One region of the Clostridium beijerinckii genome, then DNA from elsewhere that is predicted to be linked to it. Evidence: a T-box and tRNA genes for the amino acid it is inferred to sense, from the RefSeq annotation. Region 1 holds a T-box; the other holds one or more tRNA genes.
The links. A T-box is a leader RNA that pairs with one kind of tRNA and senses whether it is charged. The one in region 1 lies ahead of leuS (leucine--tRNA ligase), so its partner is inferred to be a tRNA-Leu.
Positions count from the first base shown of each region.

Region 2: it encodes a tRNA-Leu, which carries the amino acid that the T-box ahead of leuS (leucine--tRNA ligase) is inferred to sense. The anticodon was not compared.

Region 1 covers NZ_CP144906.1:4,878,010-4,883,125, forward strand. The annotation lists gene PZA12_RS22205 (MFS transporter) at 1-462, opposite strand, end outside; gene cls (cardiolipin synthase) at 722-2,155, opposite strand; T-box leader at 2,424-2,641, shown strand; gene leuS (leucine--tRNA ligase) at 2,805-5,116, shown strand, end outside.
Region 2 covers NZ_CP144906.1:118,230-123,345, reverse strand. The annotation lists gene spoIIE (stage II sporulation protein E) at 1-2,226, opposite strand, end outside; tRNA gene PZA12_RS00565 (tRNA-Met) at 2,891-2,966, opposite strand; tRNA gene PZA12_RS00560 (tRNA-Leu) at 2,988-3,076, opposite strand; tRNA gene PZA12_RS00555 (tRNA-Met) at 3,147-3,222, opposite strand; tRNA gene PZA12_RS00550 (tRNA-Leu) at 3,244-3,332, opposite strand; tRNA gene PZA12_RS00545 (tRNA-Met) at 3,339-3,415, opposite strand; tRNA gene PZA12_RS00540 (tRNA-Met) at 3,423-3,498, opposite strand; tRNA gene PZA12_RS00535 (tRNA-Leu) at 3,519-3,607, opposite strand; gene PZA12_RS00530 (S1 domain-containing RNA-binding protein) at 3,883-4,293, opposite strand; gene PZA12_RS00525 (FtsB family cell division protein) at 4,443-4,730, opposite strand; gene yabQ (spore cortex biosynthesis protein YabQ) at 4,808-5,116, opposite strand, start outside.

The DNA of each region.
Region 1 (5,116 bases):
ATATTTTAAAATTATAGTTCCACTTAATAAAACTACGCACCCAAATCCTATGGATCCCCATTTTCTTATTTCTGAATACTCTACATTTTTTCTAACTGCTATTTCTTCAACATATACTTCATATACATTTCCAATTGTTTGTACTATAATTCCATAAAGAACTGCATAAAAATATATAATAGTCTTGTTAACAGACATTAAAAATACTATCATTCCAATAAGTGCGCATAAATGTATGATAATAAATCTTTTTTTGTTTTTTCTCATCGAAAATTTACTTACTAAAAATTGCTGTGAAAGAATTGCAAATAATGCTCCTATAGATACTACAGTTCCAACTTGACTTAATGATAATCCAACTACTTGATTCAAATATGGTACATAAAAAGTAGTCACTATACTCGTTACTCCATAATTTATATAAGTAGTCAAGGAATAATAAAACTTTTCTTTGCTTTTCATATAATGCTCCAATCCTAATGAATTAAATATTTCTCCTATTCACTTCTATTATTAAATTTATATATTAAATTATACTCAGTTAAGAAAAAGTTTCCATAACATTAGCAATTTTGTAAAAATAATTATTTAAGTTCCATAAAAAGTATTTTTAACACTCGTTTATTTAATAGATATTAAGTAAAATACTTAGGCATATAAAACCACTCTTCTATTTCTTTAAGTAAAAGAGTGGTTTTATCATAATTTTAAATTTCCTATTCTATAATATAGGAGATACCAATCTAATTAAGGACTCTTTAATTTTGAGAGACAAACTCCTACTATCGTATATTTCCCTAGTTATCTCTTCTGAGCACTCCATGTCCTTCATAAACTGCTTTTCTCCATCCTTTGCAATTCTATCGTCATAAATAAATGCATTAACTTCAAAGTTAAGCTTAAAGCTTCTAATGTCTAAATTAGCTGTTCCTATGCTCATTACTAACCCATCAGCTACTATTGTTTTTGCATGAATAAAACCATTTTGATAACTATATATTTTAACACCTGCTTCTAATAATTCTCCCACATAAGAACTTGCTGCCCATTGCATGAAGAAATGATCTGGTTTTCCCGGTATTATAATCCGTACATCTACCCCTGATAATGCAGATATTTTTAATGATTCCAATATTGGTGAATCAAGAACTAGATACGGAGTTTCCAAATACAAATTATTCTTAGCATTATTAATTAATTTTAAATAAGCATTTCTAATATATTCTTCCTTGTGATCCGGGCCACTAGTTACAATCTGTATTCCCACATCTCCTAAGTCTTTCTTGAATTCTTTTGCATATTTATTATAATCAATTATTTTTTCACCAGATGCATGACACCAATCCAATAAAAATCTTTCATTTAATGCATTAACTGCCTCTCCCTCTATTCTTACATGAGTATCTCTCCAAAAGCCAACTTCAGGATCTTCATTTATATATTCTTTTCCAACATTAAACCCTCCAACATAGCCGTACTGACCATCAATAACAACTATTTTTCTGTGATTTCTATAATTTATACGAGTATTTATATGTGGTAAAATTCCTGGAAAAAACAGTGAAAACTTCCCACCTGCATTCAAGTATTCCCTAAGAACTTTTTTACTCAACTTGCGTGATCCCATACTATCTAATAATAATCTAACTTCTAATCCGCTTTTAACTTTCTTAGTTAGTTCATCAAGTATCTGTTTTCCAATAGTGTCTCCTCTAAATATATAATATTCAACATGAATAAACTTTTTAGCATTTTTTATGTCTTCAATTAACTGACTAAATTTTTCTTTTCCATTTACATATACATCAATTTTATTATTAGTAGTGTATTTTACGCCAGAATTATTAAAATTTAGCCTCCTTAAATCAGCAAATTTTTCTCCTCCATCATGACTGTGTTTATTGGATTTATATGTATCTTTTAAGTTTTTTCTCTTCTTTTCATCAAATTTTATTTTTTCCTTAAAAATCTTTTGTCTGCTTAGATTTTGACCAAACATGATGTAAATCACAAATCCAAGGCCAGGTAAAATCATTAATATTAAGATCCATGCCCATGTTGTTGTTGGATCTTTTCTTTCTATAAACACTAATGATAAAGAAAAAAGTATATTCAAAACTAAAGTTATAACTGTTAAGCCTAAAAGTATGTTCATTGATTCACATCCCTATATTAAACTCTTCCCTATTCTAATATTGTATCATAATAACTTATTCTAAAAAAAATATTATTTGCTTTTTTAGATGTAATATTACTCATAACTAAAAATTAATTTCATTTTTAATAAGAAAACTACTACTAATATTATTTCAAATATTGCATAAACAATAAGTAGTAATAAGTTTTTACTATTAAACACATATATATAAGTCAACTTCTTGACTTTTTTTGATTTCTTAATATATAATATTATTAAAATTTTATATTGTGCGATGAATAGGAGTACTAGTAATAATTATATCTTAAAGAGAGCTGTTGTTTGGTGTAAAATAGCGTTATATTATTATGAACTTGCCTAGGAGCTTACTTGTTAAAAGCAAGTACGGTAAACCCGTTAAAATAATAAGTGAGAAGGATAAATTTGTTTTTTATCTCTTCTAATTAAGAGTGGTACCACGGAAATTATGCTTTCGTCTCTTTGTTTTAGAGATGAGAGCTTTTTTAATTTATCCATTATTAATGTATAATTTTAATATTTTAATTAAAACTTTGTTTTAATAACATATTTTTCAATTATTATAAGTGTTTTTCTTTTATATGCATTATATTGTGCATTTTACATTAAAATTATAGGAGGCTATATCATGGCAAATTACGGAACAAAAATTGATGAAAAGTGGCAAAAATTTTGGGAGGAGAATGAGGTTTATAAATTTAATCCTGAAAATTTAGATAAAAAACTCTATACATTAGAAATGTTTTCTTATCCATCAGGTGCTCAATTGCATGCTGGTCACTGGTTTAACTATGGTCCAACAGATTCATGGGCAAGACTTAAGAGAATGCAAGGATATAATGTATTCCAACCAATGGGATTTGATGCCTTTGGATTACCTGCTGAAAATTATGCTATAAAAACAGGAATTCATCCTCAAGATTCTACTTTAAAAAATATTGAGACAATGGAAAAACAATTGAAATCTATGGGTGCTATGTTTAACTGGGAAAACGAAGTTGTTACTTGTCTTCCTGATTATTATAAATGGACTCAATGGCTATTCTTGAAACTTTACGAGAAAGGTCTAGCTTACAGAAAAAAAGCACCTGTAAATTGGTGTCCATCATGCAATACAGTATTAGCTAATGAACAAGTTGTTGATGGTGTTTGTGAAAGATGTAGTACTGAAGTTACAAAGAAAGATCTTACTCAATGGTTCTTTAAAATAACTGAGTACGGCGATGAATTACTTGATAAATTAGATGGTTTAGATTGGCCTGAAAAAACAAAGTCTATGCAAAAGCACTGGATTGGAAGATCTTATGGTGCAGAGGTTACTTTCAAAGTCAAGGATTCAGATTTGAAATTCGATGTATTTACTACAAGAGTTGATACTTTAAACGGTGTTACTTATGTAGTTTTAGCTCCTGAAAACAAACTAGTTGATGAGTTAACTCTTCCAGAGTATAAGGCTGCTGTTGAAGAATATAAGGAAGCTGCTGCAAAGCAATCTGAAATTGAAAGACAATCAGTTTCAAAAGAAAAGACAGGAGCATTCACAGGATCTTATGCCATTAACCCTATTAACGGAAAAATAGTTCCTATTTGGATTTCTGATTATGTATTGGCTACTTATGGTACAGGATGTGTTATGGCAGTTCCTGCTCATGATGAAAGAGATTTTGCTTTTGCAACAAAATTCAATTTACCAATCGAAAGAGTTATAACTGATAAAGAAAATACTAATCCAGACCTTCCATATTGCGAATATGGAGTACTTGTTAATTCAGGAAAATTCGATGGATTAACAACTGATGAGGCTAAAAAGAAAATCGTTGAAGAATTAGAAAAAGATGAATTAGGAGCAATGAAGAAAAACTTCAGATTAAGAGACTGGCTAGTTTCAAGACAAAGATATTGGGGTGCTCCAATTCCTGTTATATACTGTGATGATTGTGGAATAGTTCCAGTACCTGAAAAGGATCTTCCAGTGAAACTTCCTTACAATGTTGAATTTACGCCAGATGGTAAATCACCATTAGGTAAATGTGAGGATTTTGTAAATACAACTTGTCCTCATTGTGGGAAGCCTGCAAAGAGAGAAGCTGATACTTTAGATACTTTTGTATGTTCATCTTTTTACTATTTAAGATATGTAGACAATAAAAACGATGATGCACCTTTTGATTCTGAAAAAGTCAACAAAATGCTTCCTGTAGACAAATATGTTGGTGGACCAGAACATGCTTGCATGCATTTATTATATGCTAGATTCATAACAAAAGCTCTAAGAGATATGGGATATTTAAACTTTGATGAACCATTCTTAAGCTTAACTCACCAAGGATTGATATTAGGACCAGATGGACTTAAAATGAGTAAATCAAAAGGAAATACTATTTCTCCTGATGATTATATTAAAGAATATGGCGCTGACGTATTTAGAATGTATTTAATGTTTGGATTTGGTTATACTGAAGGTGGAGCTTGGAGCGACGATGGAATAAAATCTGTTGGCAAATTCGTGGATAGAATTGAAAGAATCCTTGAAAATTGCAGAAATATAATAAATTCAAATGAGAGCACTAAAGATTCTATTGATTCAGCTGAAAAAGAATTAAACTTCTGGAAACATAATACTATTAAAGGTGTTACTGAAGACGGAGATAAAATGCAATTTAACACTGCAATAGCAAGACTTATGGAGCTTACAAATGCTCTTAATAAGTACACTCAAGAAAATATTAAAAACGCAAACTTCTTAAAAGAAACTATAGTTGATTTCATAAAACTACTTGCACCATTTGCTCCTCACTTTGCTGAAGAGCAATGGAGCTTACTTGGAAATAATTCAACAATCTTTAATGAAAAATGGCCAGAATTTAATCCTGCTGCTTTAGTTAAAGATGAAGTCGAAATTGCAATCCAAATAAATGGTAAAATAAAGACTAAAATCAT
Region 2 (5,116 bases), 790 kb from region 1:
ATCGCTAACATTAATTAAAATATCACCAGGTCTTAGCACTTCTCTTATAACTTCCACGTCCACTTCATCTACAAGTCCAAAAGGCAAATTCTTAGAATTAATAGTTATTACATCGCGGCCTCTCTTGATAAAGCTAGGCGCTGCACCTATCTTAACAAATATTGCATTACCATTATATAAGTCAATTCTATTTAAATCTAAAGTTGCATATTTTTCATCTTCTGAGAATCTCATTCCCATTATAGAATTGACTGTGTTGACCGTTATGTCCTCATCGAACCCTGCTTCAATAAGCTTTTCTACCAAATCAACAGTTGCTTTGCTTTCTTCTTTAGCCTCCGGTCCAGAACCCATTCCATCACTTAGGATAGTCATATACGTTCCATTTCTTGTCCTTCCAAAACTATAACTATCACCTATTTGAGTTTCTCCACCTTTTGGTTCCATTGCACCATAAGATACCATATAATACCTCGGTTTTTCTTCTATCGTTATAATACATTCATTTGTGTTTGGATTTATTTTGCATCCATCATCCCCAATGCACAACTTCATTCTCATAGCACTGCTTAATAGAGAAACTATGTTTTTTCCGTAATAATCAGCTCCTTCGCAATTATTTACACTTAATCTAATCTTGACCCTACCGCTTTTATCTATATAACAAAAAATATCATTGTAATATATGGAATTTTTATTTAGTATACGTTTCGTCAACCTTTCTAAATCAGTATCTATTCTAACCTCCTTTTTAAAGTCACTAAGAAGATTATCTAAAGTACACGATATGTTAGTTATATGGGATGATAATATATTTCTTCCTTCTGCTAATCTTTCCCTTATTGATTCATTTACATTATAATTAGTTACAATCCCTTCCGCATTTTTTAAAAGTGTAAAATTCTTAATGCATCTTTTTTGCAAATCTATAGGAATTGCTAATTTGCCCTCCTCTTTACTTTGAATTAACATTTGAAAAGAGTTAAATGTTTGATGAAACTCTCTTTCCCAGCATAAAGGTCTATTTTCACAGCTTGAACAACTTCTATCTGCCAAGTTTTCTACCAATGCACTCCCTTTCGATTTAATCAATAAATTTTCATTATCATTGTTAGTTAATAAGCATCTTGATACATTTGTAAGTACACTTGTAAGTTCTTTTAATTTAAAAGTAAATTCTTCCTTTATTGCATTCAATTGAATTTCGCCTAAAGATGCTTTCTTTCTATATGGATTTATCTCAATTTCAATACTTGTAAATACAGGTTTTGGAACACACAAAAATAAAACAGAACTAGTAAGAACCTCAACTCCCAACTTCAATGTTACTGCATTAGAATACAAAGCTAATGCAGTATAAATTATTATACCTGATAGTATTGAAAATATTTTCCCCGTATCTTTAAATATACCAACAATTAAGCCTCCAACTCCAAAAAAGGCTACACTATACATCATGTCATTTGAAGCAACTCCAAGCATTATTCCCATAGAAACTCCAATCATAGTTCCATATGTTGCTCCACCTACATAAGCAATCGTTAAAACTAACGTAAGCGCACATATATTTCTTATAGAGTAATTACTAATATTTACATTACCTATTCCTGCAACTAATAAACATAAAAATATTCCAATACTTACTATTTCTTCTGAAGAAAAGAAGTAATTGGTATTAATCTCTTCCAAAGAATTTAACGCATACTTTATAACATAATATATAGGCACTACAATTAATGTCTGTATTAAACATAAAGTTATATTTACGCCAAGTTCATATTTATTAACTAGTAAACCATAACAAAAAAAACTACTTAGAATTATTACAAAACCCACTAATTCCTTTTTTCTATTTTTAGCTTGTGCTATAAACACATAGTAAATTGTGACTAAAGCTACAGCTACTAAATATACATAACCATCTGTCAGTAAACTACTTATTGTTAGATATCCTATAGCAATTCCAATTGCTACAATTAAACTATTTCTCCTATTCTCTTTTGTAACTACAGCTATCAAATACGCAATTCCTATTGGCGCTATACCAAGACTATCTGATTGATTTAATAATAAATTTACCCTACCAAGTAAGATTCCTGATATTAGAATAATCCCTAACTTCACTATAGATGTCTTCATCCACAACTTTTTTCTTAAGTTTTCTACTCTAGTTATTCCTTCATACTTATTCAACCCTAATCCATACTGCACATTAGCTCGCCTCATTTCCAAATAATGTAATTTGATTATAGCATCATAACATTACGATAAATGTCATAAGGTGTTTATGGTATAAAGTTTTCGTAGGACAACTTCATCTAAATTTCTCTAATATCTAATGATTTAATAGATTATTTTCTTTATTACATTTTGATCTAACATCTTACTTAGTTAAGACAAATCAAGATACCTGGCTAATTATCAAATTTAAAACGTTATAATTAATTTGTCGTTAATCTTATTTTATTAGAAATTTATATATAAAATATTTTTCATAAAATCATAAATCCTGAATACACTTTTTAATTACTCCTTAAAATAATGTTTTTTTGCAATTATTCTTGAATTTTCTTAGCTTAAGTGACTAAAATCCGCATTTAATAATCAATCTTATGACAAGTTAACTTACAGTACTCAAAATATTAAGCACTAAAAAAAGCCTAACATAAGTGTAGTCATCTACATTCATATTAAACTTCTATCTATAACTAATTTAAACACCATGTTAGAAAAGTAAACTTTAAATATCTCATTCTTAGCATTATAAATCGATGCTAAAGTTTTCTTCTCAATGGCTAGGAATTTATTCAGAATATTATACCTTTATCTTATACTTCATATAATAAATATTTTCCAAACAAAAAAGACCTGAGCTATTGCTTAAGTCTTATGGTTGCGGAGGCAGGACTTGAACCTACGACCTTCGGGTTATGAGCCCGACGAGCTACCAACTGCTCCACCCCGCGATATTATTCTTTTCATATATATGGTGCCGAAGACCGGAATCGAACCGGTACGGTGTTTAACTACCGCAGGATTTTAAGTCCTGTGCGTCTGCCAGTTCCGCCACTTCGGCATATTCATTGTATACTACAAGCTTACGACATATAAATTAAAGCTTTGATAACAAAACTTACTAAACTTTATGGTTGCGGAGGCAGGACTTGAACCTACGACCTTCGGGTTATGAGCCCGACGAGCTACCAACTGCTCCACCCCGCGACATTATTCTTTTAATATATATGGTGCCGAAGACCGGAATCGAACCGGTACGGTGTTTAACCACCGCAGGATTTTAAGTCCTGTGCGTCTGCCAGTTCCGCCACTTCGGCACATATTGGTAGCGGAAATAGGACTTGAACCTACGACACCTCGGGTATGAACCGAGTGCTCTAGCCAGCTGAGCTATTCCGCCATATCAATGGTTGCGGGGGCAGGACTTGAACCTACGACCTTCGGGTTATGAGCCCGACGAGCTACCAACTGCTCCACCCCGCGATATTATTTTTTCATATATATGGTGCCGAAGACCGGAATCGAACCGGTACGGTGTTTAACCACCGCAGGATTTTAAGTCCTGTGCGTCTGCCAGTTCCGCCACTTCGGCATATCTTATAAACTAATTTCCAACGACAAGGCTAATTATAATACATATTATTTTCAGTGTCAACAATATTTTTTTATTAATCTTAAATATTTAAATTTTTAATTGTAATAATCGGTAATTTACACGTTTTAATCACTATAAATACCCATTTATAATCTTAATAATGCAGAATAAACTGTAAACAAATATAAAAATTTCTCTACAAATCTATTCTACATTTGAAATTTATCAAGCAAATTTTATATTTATTTTCCTAATAAAGATTTTAAAAATTTTTAGTAGCCTTTTTTTCCACCTTTACTTTTAAATTCTTGATGTTTCTTTACATCTTGCATTCTTTCTTCGCTATCTTTTAGAAACTTAGACATAATATCTTCGAAATTTCCTGAATTAGTAGTTTTCTTCTTATCAGGTGCTTTCCAGTCAATCTCTGCTGGTTTAACCGATTTTCTTTGAACATTTGCTTGCTTTATTGAAAGACTAATCTTACCATTATCATCAATTGAGATAACTTTCACTTTCACTTTATCTTGCTCGCTAAGATGTTCTCTAATATCTTTTACGTAAGAATCTGCCACTTCTGAAATATGAACTAATCCAGTTTTGCCTTCAACTTCAATAAAAGCTCCAAAGTTTGTGATGTTTATCACTGTGCCCTCTACTATGTTTCCTGCCATTAAGGTCATGTTTAAAAGACTCCTCCTTAAATTTAAAAATATATAAATTTATAAGAACAAATCTGCTGTGCAGATGCTCTTTAATTTAGAATACAAATTTAATTATTCAGCTACTATAATATTACCAGAGTTTTATAAGTTTTTCTATAAATTGAAATTTAATTTTGATTTGTTATCTCACCATTAACAACTTTTTCACCAGGCTTAATCATCCCAAGTCTTTCCCTTGCTAATTTTTCAAGATAATCCGATGAATTTGAATTAATTTTATCAACTTCATCTTGAAGTCTTTCGTTTTTTTGATTAATTTCATTTAACTGAACTTGCTTACTGTCAATTTCCTTTTGAATTCTATTCATTGTTATACTTTGCCTAATATAACTAAAGGCAAAGAAAATAATAAATCCAGTAATTATTGTCCGCTTTAATATTAACTTCGTTTTCATCTATAAGAACCTCTATTTTGCAAATTCTCTTAAGTCTATTGTAAACACTATATTAGTATTATTCAAGTAATTTTTTATCATTTCCTTTTATCTGTAATTTTATATGCAATTATTTTTAATGGATACAATAAATTTTTCAATAAAATTCTAATCAACTTATAAGATAATTTTGCAATTAGCATCTCACTGTTATAAAAATACTTACTAATAAATTTGAAGTATAATATAATGGCCATAATTATGAAAATATATACATAGGGAGTTAAAAATGCGTAATTAGTATATAATAAAAAGGTAAACACAATCAAAGCAATAAGTACACAAAATAGCATATCTTCTATTATTGTTAATATTTTTATAGAGTTTAATCCTCTTATTCCTCTATA